Regions from separate parts of the Paenibacillus sp. Y5S-9 genome, predicted to be linked through region 2. Evidence: riboswitches for the same ligand, from Rfam matches in the RefSeq annotation. Region 2 holds a riboswitch; each other region holds the start of a gene.
What was found. A riboswitch is a leader RNA that binds a small molecule or an ion and turns the genes downstream of it on or off. The one in region 2 is predicted to bind S-adenosylmethionine.
Positions count from the first base shown of each region.

Region 1: another riboswitch for S-adenosylmethionine. It lies ahead of metA (homoserine O-succinyltransferase); the one in region 2 lies ahead of V6669_RS25090 (methionine ABC transporter ATP-binding protein).
Region 3: another riboswitch for S-adenosylmethionine. It lies ahead of mmuP (S-methylmethionine permease); the one in region 2 lies ahead of V6669_RS25090 (methionine ABC transporter ATP-binding protein).

Region 1 covers NZ_CP145887.1:1,975,290-1,981,256, forward strand. Annotated here, with positions in the region: gene V6669_RS08880 (MOSC domain-containing protein) at 1-297, shown strand, start outside; gene V6669_RS08885 (ROK family protein) at 371-1,249, shown strand; gene V6669_RS08890 (HRDC domain-containing protein) at 1,426-2,427, shown strand; gene corA (magnesium/cobalt transporter CorA) at 2,499-3,434, opposite strand; SAM riboswitch class I at 3,886-4,009, shown strand; gene metA (homoserine O-succinyltransferase) at 4,246-5,163, shown strand; gene V6669_RS08905 (PLP-dependent transferase) at 5,188-5,967, shown strand, end outside.
Region 2 covers NZ_CP145887.1:5,701,557-5,707,523, forward strand. Annotated here, with positions in the region: gene V6669_RS25085 (methionine ABC transporter permease) at 39-698, opposite strand; gene V6669_RS25090 (methionine ABC transporter ATP-binding protein) at 699-1,733, opposite strand; SAM riboswitch class I at 1,860-2,001, opposite strand; gene V6669_RS25095 (Cthe_2314 family HEPN domain-containing protein) at 2,131-2,847, opposite strand; gene V6669_RS25100 (heme A synthase) at 3,052-3,990, opposite strand; gene V6669_RS25105 (thioredoxin family protein) at 4,516-4,860, opposite strand; gene V6669_RS25110 (DUF2515 family protein) at 5,003-5,967, shown strand, end outside.
Region 3 covers NZ_CP145887.1:5,967,581-5,973,547, reverse strand. Annotated here, with positions in the region: gene V6669_RS26410 (spore germination protein) at 1-301, shown strand, start outside; gene V6669_RS26405 (spore germination protein) at 334-1,434, shown strand; gene V6669_RS26400 (Ger(x)C family spore germination protein) at 1,431-2,633, shown strand; SAM riboswitch class I at 2,704-2,805, shown strand; gene mmuP (S-methylmethionine permease) at 2,898-4,310, shown strand; gene mmuM (homocysteine S-methyltransferase) at 4,288-5,355, shown strand; gene V6669_RS26385 (FtsX-like permease family protein) at 5,439-5,967, opposite strand, start outside.

The DNA.
Region 1 (5,967 bases), 3.2 Mb from region 2:
CCTTGCTTCAAGCTGGGTGCGAGGTATGACTATAAGGAGCTGCCTGTTTATTTTCAGGAGAGTGGATATACCGGCTTTTACTTTCGTGTACTGCAAGAAGGTGAGGTAGGGCCTTCATCGATATTTCGACGGATCAGCACCGATCCAACATCAATGACGGTTCTTGAAGCCAATCGAATTATGCATCAGGGGAAAGAAAATGTCGATGGTATCCAGGCGTTGCTGGCCATTCCTGCGCTGTCAGACAGCTGGAGGCAAACGTTAATGAAACGATTGTCCAAGCTGGAGAACAAGTAGCAGGGTAATTATAGTGTCATCAAGTAAAATAATCCGAATTCCTTTTTTAAACTAACTTGGGAGTGTGACTAACATGACGATCTTAGGCGCAATTGAAGCAGGCGGAACCAAATTTGTATGTGGTATTGGCACAGAAAACGGAGAAGTTCTGGAACGCGTAAGTTTTCCAACAACAACACCGGAAGAGACCATGGCTCAAGTGATTTCATTTTTTGAAGGCAAAGGCATTGAAGCTCTGGGTGTAGGTTCATTTGGTCCGATTGATCCGATTGAAGGAAGCCCAACATATGGTTATATCACAACAACACCAAAACCACATTGGGGACAGTATAACGTGATTGGCAAGCTCAAGGAGCATTTTGATGTGCCGATGACATTTGATACCGATGTGAATGGTGCGGCACTTGGAGAAGCAACCTGGGGCGCTGCACAAGGTCTTGAGAGCTGTCTGTACATCACTGTGGGTACAGGTATTGGTGCAGGTGCTGTGGTTGGCGGTAAAATGGTCCATGGATTGTCACATCCAGAGATGGGACATATCATTGTACGCAGACATCCGGAGGATACATACGAGGGTTTCTGTCCGTATCATGGTGACTGCCTCGAAGGCCTTGCAGCAGGACCGGCCATTAACAAACGTTGGGAGCAACCGGCTTATGAACTGCCGACAGATCATAAAGCTTGGGAGATCGAAGCACATTACCTGGCACATGCACTGATGAACTATGTTCTGATTCTCTCTCCGCAGAAAATCGTCATGGGTGGCGGAGTAATGAAGCAGGAGCATCTCTTCCCGATGGTGCGTAGCAAACTGCAGGAGTTGCTGGCTGGATACGTTCAGCATCCTGCACTTCAATCCGACATTGACCAGTATGTTGTTTCACCAGGACTTGGTGACAATGCGGGTCTGTGTGGTTCGCTGGCGCTTGCCAAGTTGGCATTGAATAAGTAGTTCATTAAGGGATTGACGAATTTTACCATTGTGGTATGATATGGGCAACAGCATAGTACGGTTAATGAGGAAGCACCTCTCTTGCATGGATTTTGCAGGAGAGGTGTTTTTTGTGCTGCCTGCAGGTAGCGTAACTAACCCGTATAGGCTGAAATGTTAAAGGGAGGGAACGGAAAATGGAAGTCATTTTCATGAACAGATTGTCCAGAATGTCAGATCAGAATGCAGAGTATGCACAGCTATGGATTGGGGAAGAGGAAGATAGTTGGCAGCTGGGTTGGAGTCGCTACGAGGAAGGAGAGCGTGAGGACAGCATCTGGTATGAAGGGACTTCTTGGGAGGAGCTGCTTCATATTTACCGTCATCAGCTTGCCATACAGATGAGTGAGGGGTACCGACCGCAGTTGCAGGGGTTATTTCATGAGAATGATGATCTGAAATCACGCAGTTATGGTGGACAGCGGCTCCATTGTTACAGTGAGTTATACGGCAATGAGCAATTATATACGGATCTGTGCACATGGCGCAGGAAGAGAGCTGTGTCTGACCGGAAGGCACCGTATTTTATTGCAACGAATCGTCTGCTGCGTTTGATCAGTGCTTTTGTTCCGCAATCGCTGGATGAACTGATGCAACTGCCGGGCGTAGGAGAGAGCAAAGCGACTGAGTATGGTACGGAATGGATGGAGATTACAAACGGGTTGGAGCGTTCAACGACATTCCCGCTGGACTGGGTATACACGGCGCTGAAGGAAGAAGAGTATGAGAGTTGGTTATACAAGCAGAGAGAGCAGAAGTACAAGCAGGAACTTGATAAGTTCACCACGCGTAAGCAGGTGCTTGAAGGCATGAAGGAAGGGTATACATTAGAGGAGATTGTTAATCGATCCGGATTATCCCGACGCGAGTTGGTTGAGTTGTTAGAGGCACTGGATCATGAAGGTTATGACACCGATTGTCTTCTTGATGTGGAGCTGGCAGTGATGCCAGAGAACGAACAAGAGGCCGTATGGAGTGCGTATGAGGAGCTGGGAGATACGTTCCTGAAGCCAGTATTACATAAGGTGTATGGAGGAGAGAAACCCGATGGAGGGAGTCTGGAGCAGGTCTATGAAAGACTTCGCATGATTCGAATCCGCTTTCGTCGGCACGCAGAGACAGAGAAGCAAGTTGGTTAATGATTAGAAATGAAAAAAAGACGAGGCGTTTCTCCAAGAGGAGCGCTTCGTCTTTGTTATTTCATACGGGTTCATACCCAGTCTTTCTTGCGGAAAATGAAGAACATGCTTAGGCCCAGAGTAACCATCAGGCCAATCACAACAAAATAGCTGTATTTCCAGTTAAGCTCTGGCATATTCGTAAAGTTCATGCCGTATATACCGGTAATGACCGTCAGCGGCATGAAGACCGTGGTAATGGCGGTAAATACACGCATGATCTCATTCGCCCGGTTCGCAATACTGGATTGGTAGGCTTCTCGCAAGTTGCCCATCAGGTCGCGATAAGTCTCAAAGGTTTCAGATATTTTTACAGCATTCTCATAGATGTCACTGAAATACTTTTGCAGTTGATCATCGATGAGACGCAGATCTTTTTTGTTCAGGGTGTTAATGACCTCTTTCTGAGGTCCGAGCACTTTCTTCAGCCACAGAATCTCACTGCGCAGCCCGATGATTTCATTCAGATGTGACTTTTTGGTGTGCATCAGAATGTCTTCCTCAAGCTTCTCGATCCGTGCTTCAATTCGGTCACCTACGGTGAAATAATTATCAACAATCAAGTCAACCAGCAAATACAGCAGACGATCCGGTGTACTGATTTCCTGTTCCCACAGGATTGGTTTCAGTGTACGCAATTCGCTGACCTTTTGCTTTGTAACACTAATAATGAAATGTCTGCCGAGGAACAAGTTCACCGCACGTAGAAATATTTCTTCATCATCGAAACGGATACTATTAATTACAATAAAATAATGGTTCTCATAAATTTCAATCTTCGGACGTTGTTCTTCGTCACTGAGACAGTCTTCCACAGCCAGATCATGCATCAAGAACAGCGGCTGAAGTACCGCCAAATCGTCTACGTCTGCATCAATCCAGTAAAATCCTTCCGCTGGTGGAGTCAGCGCCTGCTGAATGTCGTCCACCGGAATAAATACACCGTTGTTTACCAACCGGATTTTCATCGTCAATCTACTCCTTCTGCACCCGCCAACTTGGCGGATATTATCATTATGGGCGCAAAAAGAACAAATCAGCCGGTCGGCAGCGGAGCCTGGAGATCAGGGCTGCGTTCACTATATAATCAAACGGAAGTCACGTCCCGCTGCCGGCATGCTGATGTCAATTCTCTATGCAGTTTGTCGGAATTCGGCTGCCAGTCAGGCCTCGGGTCGCCATCCATTTAATATGTCACCTCTCACATAAGGGTTTATAACACCTTGTTTAGTATACCGCTGGTACAAGGTGCTTTCAAGCGCAAAAATGTGTCTATTTCGCGCCCTGAGGCAGTGTATGACAACGGATGATGAACGGTTCCGATCTGGGAAGCAGACATCGAACTGCATCTTGACGTGAGGGCATTAATGTAATAAAGTAGACGGTGAACCATATCTAATTACAATCTAATACAGCGAAATCTTATCAAGAGTAGGTGGAGGGACTGGCCCGATGAAACCCGGCAACCGGCGGTATACCGCACGGTGCTAATTCTTGCAGCGACTAAGTGTCAAGTGGCACTGTTGTAACTGAGAGATGAGAGAGGCGCATATCTTTTTTACATATGACCTTTCTCGAAATCCGAGGAAGGTCTTTGTTATATGCCCCGACTTCTCAGCAGTGATTTTCGCTAAGGAACTTGAGGTTGTTTGTAACGTTGGATGAAAGAGCAATTCAATGTTTTTACAAGCTCAAGGCAGTCTATACCTGTATTGATGTGAAGACATCAAGCCAGGGGTGGCTGCATCTATCTATGCAAAAGGAGGAGTTAGACTTACTATGCCAATCAAAATACCCGATACTCTACCAGCAAAAGAAGTACTTGAAGGAGAGAATATCTTCGTCATGGATGAAACTTCTGCATATCAGCAGGATATTCGTCCACTCCGTATCGCTATATTAAACCTGATGCCCACAAAGGAAACGACCGAAACACAATTGCTTCGTCTGGTGGGAAACACGCCTATTCAGGTGGATGTCGTTCTCGTACATCCCAAATCCCATACGTCGAAGAATACGTCTCAGGAGTATTTGGATCTGTTCTATAAAACCTTTGATGAGATTGAGCACCGTCGTTTCGATGGAATGATCATTACGGGTGCCCCGGTGGAACAGATGGATTTCGAAGACGTGAACTATTGGAATGAAATCCAGGAGATCTTTGAATGGACCAAAACTAATGTGACTTCAACCCTCCACATATGTTGGGCTTCCCAGGCAGGTTTATACCATCATTTTGACGTACCTAAGGTTGCACTGGATGAAAAGTGTTTTGGCGTTTTCCCGCATACCATCAATAAACCACATGTTCCGTTGTTGCGTGGATTCGATGAAGTATTCAACGTTCCACATTCCCGTCATACGGAAGTGAGACGCGAAGATATTGAAAAGAATGAGAATTTAGAGATTTTGGCTGAATCCGAGGAAGCGGGGATCTTCCTGGTTGCTACCAAAGACGGCAAACAGATTTTTGCCACAGGACATGCCGAGTATGACCCGTTCTCATTAAAGTGGGAGTATGACAGGGATACAGCCAAAGGGTTGGATATCGCATTGCCTAGACATTATTATCCGAATGACGATCCTTCCCGTGTGCCACCGGCTACTTGGCGCGCTCATGCCAACTTATTATTCTCTAACTGGCTCAATTACTATGTGTATCAAGAAACACCTTACGATATTGGCCCGCAAATCTAATCGAGATTACAGGAGGATGCAGCAATGGAAGACAACAACAAGTTGAAAATCGAAAGCCGCTTAGCACAAATTGGGTCCATCAATGAACCGGTAACAGGCGCCATTAACTTTCCGATCTATCAATCCACTGCGTTTCGCCACCCGAAGCTTGGACAAAGCACGGGGTTTGATTATATTCGTACAACTAATCCAACCCGTAAAGTGTTGGAAGAAGCGGCTGCAGCGCTGGAGTCCGGTGATGCAGGGTTTGCCTGTAGCTCGGGTATGGCCGCACTGCAAACGATTTTTGCCATGTTTGGTCAAGGGGATCATCTGATTGTATCGCTGGATCTGTATGGTGGAACCTATCGTCTGCTTGAACGCATCTTGTCCCGTTTCGGCGTAACTGCAAGTTATGTGGACACAAATGACCTTGCAGCATTGGAGAAGGTTCGTCAGCCGAATACCAAAGCTGTATTCATTGAGACACCAACCAATCCACTGATGATGATCACCGATGTGGAAGCCGTTGCTTCCTGGGCGAAAAGTTACAACCTGTTGACCATTGTTGACAACACGTTGTTGACTCCATTTTTCCAACGTCCGATTGAACTCGGTGCCGATATCATCATTCATAGCGCTACCAAATATCTGGGCGGACACAATGATGTGCTGGCCGGACTAATTATAACCAAGGGTGAGGCATTATCTGCAGAGATGGCATTCCTGCATAATTCCATTGGAGCGGTATTGTCACCAAGTGACTCCTACCAGTTGATGAAAGGTATGAAAACGCTGGCTCTTCGCATGGAGCGTCATGAATAC
Region 2 (5,967 bases):
CATCCGCGTGATTGCATGACCATCATGTTATCTATGTGTTATTTCCTGGTGAAAAATGTAACCAAGCGATCTCCAGCCATCTGGAGAATTTGCACTAGAATAATCATCGACACTACGGATATAATCATGATTTCATTTTGATAACGGAAGTATCCATAGTTAATTGCCAGTGTTCCCAGACCTCCACCACCAACCATGCCAGCCATCGCCGTATAGGAGACAAGCGTAACGATGGTAATCGTTATACCAGCAAGCAGACCAGGCAATGCCTCAGGCAACAACACCCGTCTTACAATCTGTCCGGTTGATGCACCCATCGCCTGCGCCGCCTCAATGACACCCCGATCGACTTCACGCAGCGTGTTCTCAACCAAACGAGCGAAATAAGGAGCTGCTGAAATAACCAAAGGAGGTATTACGCCGAGCACCCCCGTAGCTGTACCGACGAGTATACGAGTAAATGGAATAAGAGCAACAATTAATATGATAAATGGTACCGAGCGCAAAATATTAACAATCAGGGATAGTATAGTGTACACTGTCCGTGACTTAATCGAAGCAGATCGGGCTGTCATAAACAGCAGAACTCCGAGCGGTAAACCAAAGATAACGGTGAACAGGCCTGATACACCCAGAATTTGCAGTGTCTCTATGGAAGCTTTACCAACCTCTTCCCAACGTACGGTTGAAAAATCCATCTAACGAAGCACCTCCACATCGAGTCCCTCTGCGGTTAATTCTGATATCGTCCGATCAATCGCATTTGAATCACCCTCGAACCGAACGGTCAGCTGTCCATAAGGAACCTGTTTGATCGTAGAGATTGTCCCTTGCAGGATAGCAAAATCCACACCTGTCTTACGTACCGTCCTGGACAAAATCGCTTCATACGTTTTGTTACCCAGAAAAGATATCTTCACAAGTTTGGAAGCAGCACCTGCCTGCAATTCAACGCCTGCATTTGCCAGAGCGGTCTCTTCCAGAGCAAGTCCAGCTTCATGGTCACGCATCATGAAGTCCCGCGTAATCGCATGTTGGGGCTTCAGGAACACTTCTGTTACAGGTCCCTGTTCCACAATGCCGCCTTGATGAATGACAGCCACCTTGTCACAGATGTTCTGAATGACATGCATCTCATGTGTAATCAGTACAATCGTAAGGTTGTATTTTTCATTAATGTCGAGCAGTAACTTCAGGATTGAATTTGTCGTCTGCGGATCAAGTGCCGAAGTAGCCTCATCACAGAGAAGTACATTCGGATCACTTGCAAGTGCTCTCGCAATCCCTACACGTTGTTTCTGTCCACCTGATAATTGAGCCGGATATTTGCTGCTATGGTGCTCCAGACCAACCAGTGCGAGCATTTCCTTCACTTTGCGATCAATGGCTTCCTTGGGGGTATTCACAAGCTTTAGTGGAAAAGCTACATTGTCATATACCGTTGCCGAAGATAACAGATTAAAGTGTTGAAAAATCATCCCGATCTTGCGTCTCTGTTGCTGCAATTCGGTTTTGCTCAGTTCAGTCAGGTTGATTCCGTCGACCCATACCTCACCCTCCGTAGGCCGTTCCAGCAAATTAATACAGCGAATCAGAGTGCTTTTACCAGCTCCGGAATGGCCAATCACACCGTAGATTTCACCCTTTTGGATGCTCAAGTTCAGCTCGGATAACGCTGTTGTAGATTTTTTCCCTTTGCCGTACGTTTTCGTTAAACCTTTTAATTCAATCAATCGCACTTGCCCCTTTCCAACCACCTACATGTATCTTTACCCGATCTAAAGGAAAACTCCCCTTAAAGTACAAAAAAAGAGCCCTTTGCAGATACAAAGAGGGCTCTTCACGTGAAAGAATATACCTTCTCATCTGCCAAAATCGTGTCTTGCACCATTTTGTAGGAATTAGCACCTAACATCTATAACGAATGACACATGTATCATGTCGTTACAAATCGGTTGCCGGGCTTCATCGGGCCTGTCCCTCCGCCGCTCTCGATAAGAAATATGTTGTTGTAGGATTTTATAAGTTCATGTAGTTTATGCTTTATAATGTGAACGTAACTTCCGAAATATCAGTTATATCCATGTAACATTCGATTGAAACTCAGTATATTCCAAGTATTCCGATTTGTCAAAGGGAATTATTTCTTTTCCATATTTTGTTGATATAACTATAAGAGGCTGTTAACGTTTCACAGACCATATCGACGCCCTGACGCATTTCCTGCACATGCTGATTCAGATCCTCCAATTTCACTTTACCTTGCATGGTCTGGTGTAACTGCCACAGGTCATCGTGCATTTCTGAGTTCATGTAGTGAATTTCCATATTACGTCGTTTGCGCAGCTTGCTCATCGGCTCACGATAAGAGTCCTTGATCTGTATTAATTGCAACGCAAGATCATGATGTTCCCTCGCATAGTCGAACTGCCTTAACACAGTAAAATAAGAAAAATGCGCTTTGGTATTTGAAGTATTCAACTGGAATATTTCATTTAATACCGTGCCCACTTTATCCAGGATGGCAAAGCAGCGGATAAAGCCATCTTTGTAGAAATACACATACCGTGCATACTCGGCTTTTTCAGTCGGCGTCATATCATCCGTTGAACCTGCAACGACCTTTTTACGAAAATGAGCAGCAGCGAAACTGCTCTGCTCCAGTTCATCCAGTGAGGAGATGAGTCCCTGAGTCCACACATACAGTTTCCGATAGTCATGCGTGGGATCATGGTCCACATGCATTTGTCGTTGAAATAGCTCAAGCGTATGCGCCATTGCGTCCATCGCTGCCTTCAATTTACCCTCGTTTATACGCGGTTTTTCCCCCAACAACGTTCGCAGCATATCTAACCTCCTCTTTTCCAAATCAACAAGAATTCATCACCGTAAACGTAACACAACATCCATTCCGTGTAATTGCTGCTTGCCATAGGTTGCCCTGATCCCCCTGACATCAAACAAAGTCCACCTGTCCAATGATGTACATCACTGGATGGTGGACTTTCATATTTAGCCCAATTACCTTTGAATAAAGAATGGATATATCTCTTAGAACCGATTAACCGGTCGATACAGCTTGTACACCAGGAAACTCATATAGGTTAAAACCCCGAACAATATGGCGATATCCAGCATATGAGCAAGAGCTACGAACATGTATACTTCCGGACGGTTCATTGTCACCATCATGAAAATACCAATGACTACTTGCATCAGAATAAGAACAACGGATACCACACCCAGAGTACGCATTTCCTTGTTGTCCGGATGATTACGGTAAGCGAAGTGACCCAGGATCGCAATAACAATCACTAGCGACGCAGCAGCTGCACGGTGAGCAAAAGCAACCGCTACCCCACCCGAAAGCTCAGGAATAATCTGCCCGTTACAGAGCGGAAATCCGGAACATCCGCCGGCAGAATCCGTGTGACTCACAAATGCACCCGTGTATACCACGAGATATGTGTAAATGGTGGAAAACCAGACCAGATTCCTGAATTTTCTGCTAACCCGAGGGTATTTATTCAGGCGCTCCAATCCGCCATCTTTTGCCTCCTGCCTTATGCCCAGCGCCATCATTAGGGAACTGGCAAAAGCAATCAGTGCAAAACCAAAATGCAGTGCCATAACTGCTGAAGATTGGGAAAAGACAACGGCAAAAGCCCCCATGATTCCCTGTACGATAACAAATACCAAGGTTAAGAAAGAAAACAATTGCAGATCACGGCGTGACTTGCCAAACCGCAGAAAAGCAACAAACGAGGCAATGGACAACAATCCAGCCAGTGCGCTTACAGCGCGATGGGAATATTCAATGAGTGAAGCCACAGTATGTGCGGGAACAAGTTTTCCGTTACATAAAGGCCATTCCGTTCCGCAGCCAAGGCCAGATTCCGTTTTGGTTACGATGCCTCCACCAAAAGTGGCCAGAAACATGACAAGACAGGTTAATACGGTTAACCATTTAAACAAAGTTAAGTGTTTCAATTTTTTCTCACCCGCTGTTGGTTTAAGATGGCGAAGAATATTCTCCGCTTGTTTCGGTACTTTGACACTTATTTCACAACTAAATTCATTATACCGGATAAAATGTTCATTGACGTCGCGCTTTGTGACAAAATGTTAACGTCTGGTGAAATAATGACCCGCAGGTCATTGGGGCTATGTACAGAAACGTTTCTTACACAGAACGTGTCCAACACACAAACGCCATTTCCCTATTTCAAGAGAAATGGCGTTCTTTTAAGTATACCCTTTTAGAACATGAACCTGTCATACTTTTATATAAGCTCAATTAAACATTTACACCATAACGGAGAGGACAGAAATAGCCTGAAGAAGCGAAGTTAAAAGCTTTCTGAAGGAAAGCTGCATCGAAAGCATATGCTTCTTTACCCCCGGATTTCCCCTTTATAAAAGGGATTAAAAAAAATCTGGGGATAACAGCGATCGGAAGGTTATTCTGGCATCGTAGTGTCTGTGTAAATATTCATTCGTTGAACTTATATAACATTATTTATGGATCGTGTTGTACACCTCAACTGCGCGATCCAGGAACTGCTCAATCTCTTCTCTCGACTTGCGCAGCTTGTTCACATACCGTACGAGTTCGCGGCCATCTGTATACGCCACAAAACTCGGAATACCAAGAATATTCTGCTCTTCACTAACCGTTCCAACCTGATCCACGTCAACCTCAATCAAAGTCAGTTCACGTGCATATTTCTCTTCAACCTCAGGCATAAACGGATCGATGTATTTGCAGTCTCCACACCAGTCTGCCTTGAATACGGCAATCGTCAAACGTGGGGATTGGATGGCTACATCAAAAGCCGGTTTGGAAGTAATCTGTTCCATTCGGTTCATCTCCCTTTCTGTACCTTGTCTTACCCTAAGTGAAGCAAATTGGCGAGTGGAAGTCAAATAATCAGCGCATACTTAGAATAAACCACATGGTCTGTGAATTTAAACCCAGAACATCATGAAAGGATGTCACATCATGACTTCCACCAGAACCGATTCTTCCAGCGAACAACATCACGGGTCCCTCATGCAGATGGTCCGTTCCATTCCAGGTGCTGCCCGGGAAATCTGGCGTGGCAAACAGGCTGCATGGCAAGCTTCTGCACAGCTTCGTCACCCTTTGCGTGACATCGAGTGGGATACAGATACGGCAGCTGCCTTACAGTCAGAGGTGGAGCGTTTGTTACCTGCCAGCGGAAAGCCTTTTGCACGCACGGACCAGATTCAAAGCGCACTCGTCTGTGAAGAAGATTGCATCATTCTGGAAGAGATTAAGACACTGACTCAGGAGAATAATCGGAGTAATATCACCCGCACGGCAGCCTACTTGGAATGTTATGAGCAATATCCCGAACTGCATTGGGCACTGCTGGCCCATATGGTCTCTCGCAACGGCGGATATCACATGACAGATCTTCAGAGTGACTTAATGCATAATCTACAAAATCAAAGCGATCGCGAGCATATGTACCGACTGCTGGAGCGGTGCAATGCACTCATTTTCCAGGATGCCTATCCCCAGCTTCTGCTGTATATGAACAGTCGCCGCATCGGACGAAGCTGTTTCCATCTCTTGTCGCACTTTCACGTCTCGGCGTTTATGACGCCGTTTTGGGAACGCTTTTGGCTGGAACGGTGCAGTTCACTGCTTAGTGTGGCATTAATTATTAATGAGCAGAACTATATCGAGAGCCGGGTCGTGCAGCATCCTTATTTTCAAAAAGAAGTCCTCTCCAAACCCGCATTCCATCTGCATAATTTGGCGGGTCTGAATCATATCGTCTTCCCTCTTGGACGGAGAGCAGGACTCGCAGGACGCGTCATTGAACATTTTGGCAAGCTGGATGAGCGAATCATGTTTGGCAAAGGGCTATATGCCCTGTTGTTTGGCGTGGAGCAAGTACACACACAAGTGTTGGAGTTCGCACGTTTGGTTCCCCA
Region 3 (5,967 bases), 270 kb from region 2:
AGCTGTTACAGCCATATCCTCTTTCACGATTCCTGTCTATAGTGCGGGATTAACGCTACGGATTCTCCGGTTTGCTGCCATGTTTAGTGCTGCAATACTAGGTCTGTTTGGTGTCGTTATGTTCTTCTTGCTGGTTTGTACACATCTTGCACGACTCTCCAGCTTTGGAGTGCCTTATGTCGCACCAGCTGTTCCATATCACTTGAGTGATTGGAAAGATTTTGTCATTCGTGCTCCACTCAACATGATGAGAAGACGTCCCGAGATGACGAATCCGGTAGATGCAGATCGCAAGAAGTAGACAATCCACAGAAGGTCTGGAGGTACAACAAAGTGAATGACTCGCGAGTGAAAATTAACACCACACAGGCCGTTGTTATTATCGTTAACTACATGCTTGGAGCGGGTATTCTGACGTTACCTCGAACAACTAGCAGAGCCGTTGGAACGCCGGACGTCTGGATTTCCATCCTGCTGTCAGGGCTCATTGTCACAGGTATTGGTCTGATTTTGGTTACCCTGTGCCGCAGATTTCCTGAGAAAACCGTGTTCCAGTTTACCCGGGAGATCACCGGGCGCTGGATTGCTTACATACTGGGTTGTGTGACAATTTTGTATTTTATGATCATTTCAGCATTCGAAATTAGAGTCATGGCCGATGTCACGGGGATGTATCTGCTTGAGCGCACGCCTACATGGGCTATTGTAATGGTATTTATGTGGATAGGCATCTATATGATCTCCGGTGGGCTTGGTGTCATTATTCGCGTGTTTGAGATCATCCTGCCGATCACCTTGATTATATTTGTCATGGAGATATTGCTCAGTAATCAGCTCTTCGAAATTAGTAACCTCAGACCCGTATTGGGTGAGGGCATCATGCCTGTACTCAAAGGGCTGAAACCATCGCTACTGTCGTATACCGGTTACGAAGTTATGCTGGTCATCACTGCATATATGCAAGATCCGAAGAAAAGCAACAAGGCGATGACATGGGGGTTAACTATCTCTACAATGGTATATCTGATCACTGTTGTAATGGTCGTAGGCAGTTTGTCCTTGGATGGAATTAAGACCAGAACATGGCCAACATTGGATCTGGTACGAAGTTTTGAGATACAGGGACTGATATTTGAACGTTTCGAATCGTTATTGCTGGTGATCTGGATTATGCAGATTTTCTCGACATTTGCCATTACCCATTACTGTGCTTCCGTAGGAATCCGGGACTTGTTTCGGGCAAAGAAGATACGCTGGATTATGTATGCCCTGCTTCCATTCATTTATCTGACGGCAATGATGCCTAAAACAGTGTTTGAAACTTTTGCACTGGGCGATATGCTAGGTAACGTATCTGTAGTTTTGTTCGCTATATTACCTCTGGTATTGTTGCTTATCAGCATAATTCGCAAAAAAGGAGGCAAACACGCATGATTTCATTCCGCCTGTGCTTAAGAGTAACTTGTGCTGTGTTCATCCTGTGTATAATATCAGGTTGTTGGAGCAGCCGCGAGATAGAAGATCTAAGCTTGTATGTAGGTCTCGGGATTGACGTTGGAAAAGAGACCGATTTCGAGAAGAAGATTTCAGCGCAGGGTGGGCATTATCCCAAACAAAACAATGTCACAGCAACCGTTCAGATTGCCCCTGGGAATTCTAGCAGTCAAAAAAGTCAGCAATCTGGTTCACCCTCTTCTGGCAAAGAGTCTTATTCCAATGAGCAGCTTACGGGAGATTCCATGCTGCAAATTTTTCGTCAGTTTGCTTTGCGGCGAGATCGTCCACTCATTGGACATCATCTGAAGGTTATTGTGATCTCCAAGGATATTGCCAAAAAGTATGGACTGATTCAATTGCTCGATTTTGTACTCCGGGATAACGATATTCGACCGAACTGTCTTGTACTGATTAGTCACCAGCGGGCGGTTGATGTGCTTACCTCAGATGATCCTTCCCGTATTCCTGCATTTTACCTTACAGGCATTACGAACAATGCATACATTTCCAACAAGATTCTGGAACCCGTTTCGCTGGCAAAACTGGATGCACAGATGCAGTCCGGGTCCAGTTTTCTGCTTCAAAATGTGCTGAATGCCAATGGAGAGGACAAGTTCTCCGGGGGCAGCATATTTGCTGCAAATACAACCAAATTTCTGGGGGAACTCAGCCAAACTGATTTGGAAGCTCTGTCCTGGCTTATGCCTAAAAAACAAGGTGGTGTCATAAAAACATATAGTAAGGAGGGTTTCACGATACTCTATGAAATCAAGAAGAAGAAAATCAAAATCATTCCGAAGGTTAATGGCGATGATATCTCGTTCCATGTGAAGGCAGAGTCTGAAGGATGGCTAATGGAGGATTGGCGGGCACCGGAAGAAGAGGAAAAGGGTGCATATCTGAAAGAAATGGAAAACGATTTTGCTGAACTGGTCGAGCAACAGATCAAACAGTTACTATACAAGCTCCAACATACCTACAAAGTCGATGTTGCTGGTTTCCGCGATAGCATTCGTATTAAATATCCAAAAACGTGGAAGAAGGTTAAAGGGAACTGGGATGAAATCTTTGCTACTATACCCATTACGTATGAGGTAAAGACCTCCATCATCAATCCGGGGTCTTCTACGGAATAGCGAGGTGTGCCATTTATTATTTAAATGTTGACACATTCATGATCAATCGCTATATTTATAAAAAATCATTTTCTTATCCAGAGAGGTGGAGGGACTGGCCCTTAGAAACCTCAGCAACAGATCTGAAGGATACTGTGCTAATTCCAGCGGGTGAAAGCCTGATAGATAGGAGCGTTTGTTTTTATTTGTCAGTAACGGCGCACTCTTTAGGAAGAGTGGGTCTTTTTTGTTTTTTCTGGATGAAGAAGTAGGGGAGCAGCAGGTATGGAGAACAACAACGACAAAGGGCATTTTCAGCGAAAAATGCAGGCACGGCATGTGGTCATGCTCTCTCTCGGAGGAGTCATTGGAACGGGATTATTCCTCAGCTCAGGTTACACCATTCAGCAGGCGGGACCACTGGGAACCATTCTGTCCTATCTGATCGGAGCCATCGTTGTATATCTGGTGATGCTCTGTCTTGGTGAACTGTCTGTTCATATGCCAGAGACGGGAGCATTTCATAGTTATGCAGCCAAATATATCGGACCGGCAACAGGTTACACGGTGGCTTGGTTATACTGGTTAACCTGGACTGTTGCGCTTGGCTCCGAATTCACAGCCGCCGGATTGCTGATGCAGCGCTGGTTCCCATCGGTAAACGTATGGATATGGAGCGCGCTCTTTGCAGTGATGATCTTTTTGTTCAATGCTTTAACGGTGAAATTATTTGCGGAATCCGAGTTCTGGTTCTCATCTGTGAAGGTAGTTACTATTGTAATCTTCATTATTATCGGTGGCGCAGCCATGTTTGGTATCATTCCCATGGCGGATTCTGAACCGGCTCCATTTCTATCAAATATTACCGCATCCGGGTGGTTCCCTCATGGGGCTACAGCGATATTGATGACCATGCTTGCTGTAAACTTTGCCTTCTCAGGCACCGAGTTAATCGGCATTGCCGCCGGTGAGACGGAGAATCCGGAAAAGACGATACCAAAAGCTATTCATACAACGCTGTGGCGTTTGGTTATTTTCTTCATCGGAACGATTATTATCTTGTCGGCCTTGCTGCCCATGTCGGATGCCAGTGTACTGGAAAGTCCGTTTGTAGCGGTAATGGAGCGGGTGGGTGTACCCTATGCAGCAGACATTATGAACTTTGTTATTCTGACGGCGATTCTCTCTGCTGCCAATTCAGGCCTATATGCATCTTCACGGATGCTCTGGTCTTTGGCTGACAAAAAAACGATCTCTCCGTGGTTTGCCAAATTGACCAAAAGCGGGGTACCGCTGAATGCACTTCTGATCAGTATGGTCGGTGGTGCGCTGGCCTTGCTGTCCAGCATCATTGCGCCAGGTACCGTGTATATTACACTGGTTTCCATTTCAGGTCTGGCTGTCGTTGCGGTATGGATGAGCATCAGTGCCTCCCAATACATGTTCCGCAGACAATATATCCGGGAAGGACATGCGGTCAAAGATCTGGTTTATCGCACACCGCTGTATCCGGTGGTACCGATTGTTTCATTTATTTTATGCCTGGCTTCATGCATAGGTATTGCCTTTGACCCGACACAGCGGATTGCGCTGTATTGTGGGGTTCCATTTATTGCAGTATGTTACGCTGCTTATTATCTGACAGAACGTGTGAATAAGAAAAGAGGACAAGTACATGACTCAAGCACAACAGACTAATCCCATAGAACAGATCCTGCGTAAACATCCGGTCATGATTCTGGATGGAGCGCTGGCCACGGAACTCGAACAGTATGGCTGTGATCTGGATGATCCACTGTGGTCGGCCCGTGTATTGCTCGAGAATCCAGATGTTATCGTTCAGGTCCATGCGGATTATTTCCGCGCAGGAGCCGACTGTGCAATTACATCCAGTTATCAGGCGACGGTGGATGGCTTCCGCAAGAGAGGAATCGGAGAGCAAGAAGCGTTGGACCTGATTCGCAAGACGGTGCAGCTGGCTGCACAGGCGAGAGATGACGTGTGGGCAGAAGTGCAGAGTGGTTTAGTAGGGATAGAAAGCTCGACAGATCAGTTTGTAGAAGCTCCTTCGGTACGTGCAGAGACTCTGGAGAATGAGGCGCATATAACAGATCGTACAGGGGATCGCGAAGAAGACAGTCTTCGTCCACGTCCAATTATTGCCGGGTCCGTTGGACCGTACGGCGCCTATCTGGCGGATGGTTCAGAGTATGTGGGACATTACGGCGTGTCGGATGAGACACTTGCTGCATTTCACCGTCCGCGTATGGCGGCGCTGATTGAAGCGGGGGCTGACATTTTGGCGTTTGAGACGATTCCTTCCTTGCAGGAAGCACAGGTGCTGGTTGATGTACTGAAGGAGTTTCCTCATGCGTATGCCTGGCTATCTTTCTCTTTAAAAGACGGGACAAGCATCAGCGAGGGCACACCGCTTGAGGTGTGTGCGCAGACGTTTGGCTCCGAGCCGCAGATTGCGGCGATTGGCCTGAACTGTGCTCCGATGGAAGTGGTGACGGAAGCCGTAGGTATTCTCAGCCGTGCCAGCGACAAACCTGTTATTGTGTATCCGAACTCGGGAGAAGTATACGATGCAGCAACGAAGACGTGGAGTGGACAGGGTACATGTGGCAGTATGAGTGATGTTTCGGAGCAGTGGGTTGCTGCGGGCGCGCAGATTATTGGCGGCTGTTGCCGCACCACGCCACATCAGATTGGTACACTTGCGAAGAAATGGCGGAAATAGTTCATATCATGATAACAAGCCCTTCCACATCCTATAGAGGTGTGGAAGGGCTTGTTTTATTGTGTTAAGGCATCCTGATTACATTATTCGATAACCAGCATACGTGGCGATGCTTCCTGAATGATGTGGGAAGAGAACCATGAGCCAAGACTGGCTGCAGTGATGCTTAGACAGGTGAACAGTACCATTCCACCCCAATGCAGGATCAGTGGAAGTTGTACGATACCATAACTGGAAAGGACCATTTCGAGTAGAAGAGGCAGCAGATATACGCCGACGAAAATACCCAGTATGGCTCCCACGGAGGACAGTATGAACATTCCCATGGTGAGCGACAACCGGATTTGGCGAGATGTCATTCCCAGCGATTTGTATATTCCGTACGTTCTGCTTTCTTTACGAATATTGATTCTACAAGTACTGAAAATAATGATGAACGTCACAGTGATAAACAGCAATCCAATCAGGCTCATCGGATAGATCAGGATGTTCGCGGCTTCCGCGTAAACCGAATCAAGCAATGTCTTCTGAGTGACTACCGAAGCAAAATCTTTAAATTGCTCATTTAATTCCGAGGCAACCTTACCCGCTTGTGCCATATCGTTTACATTA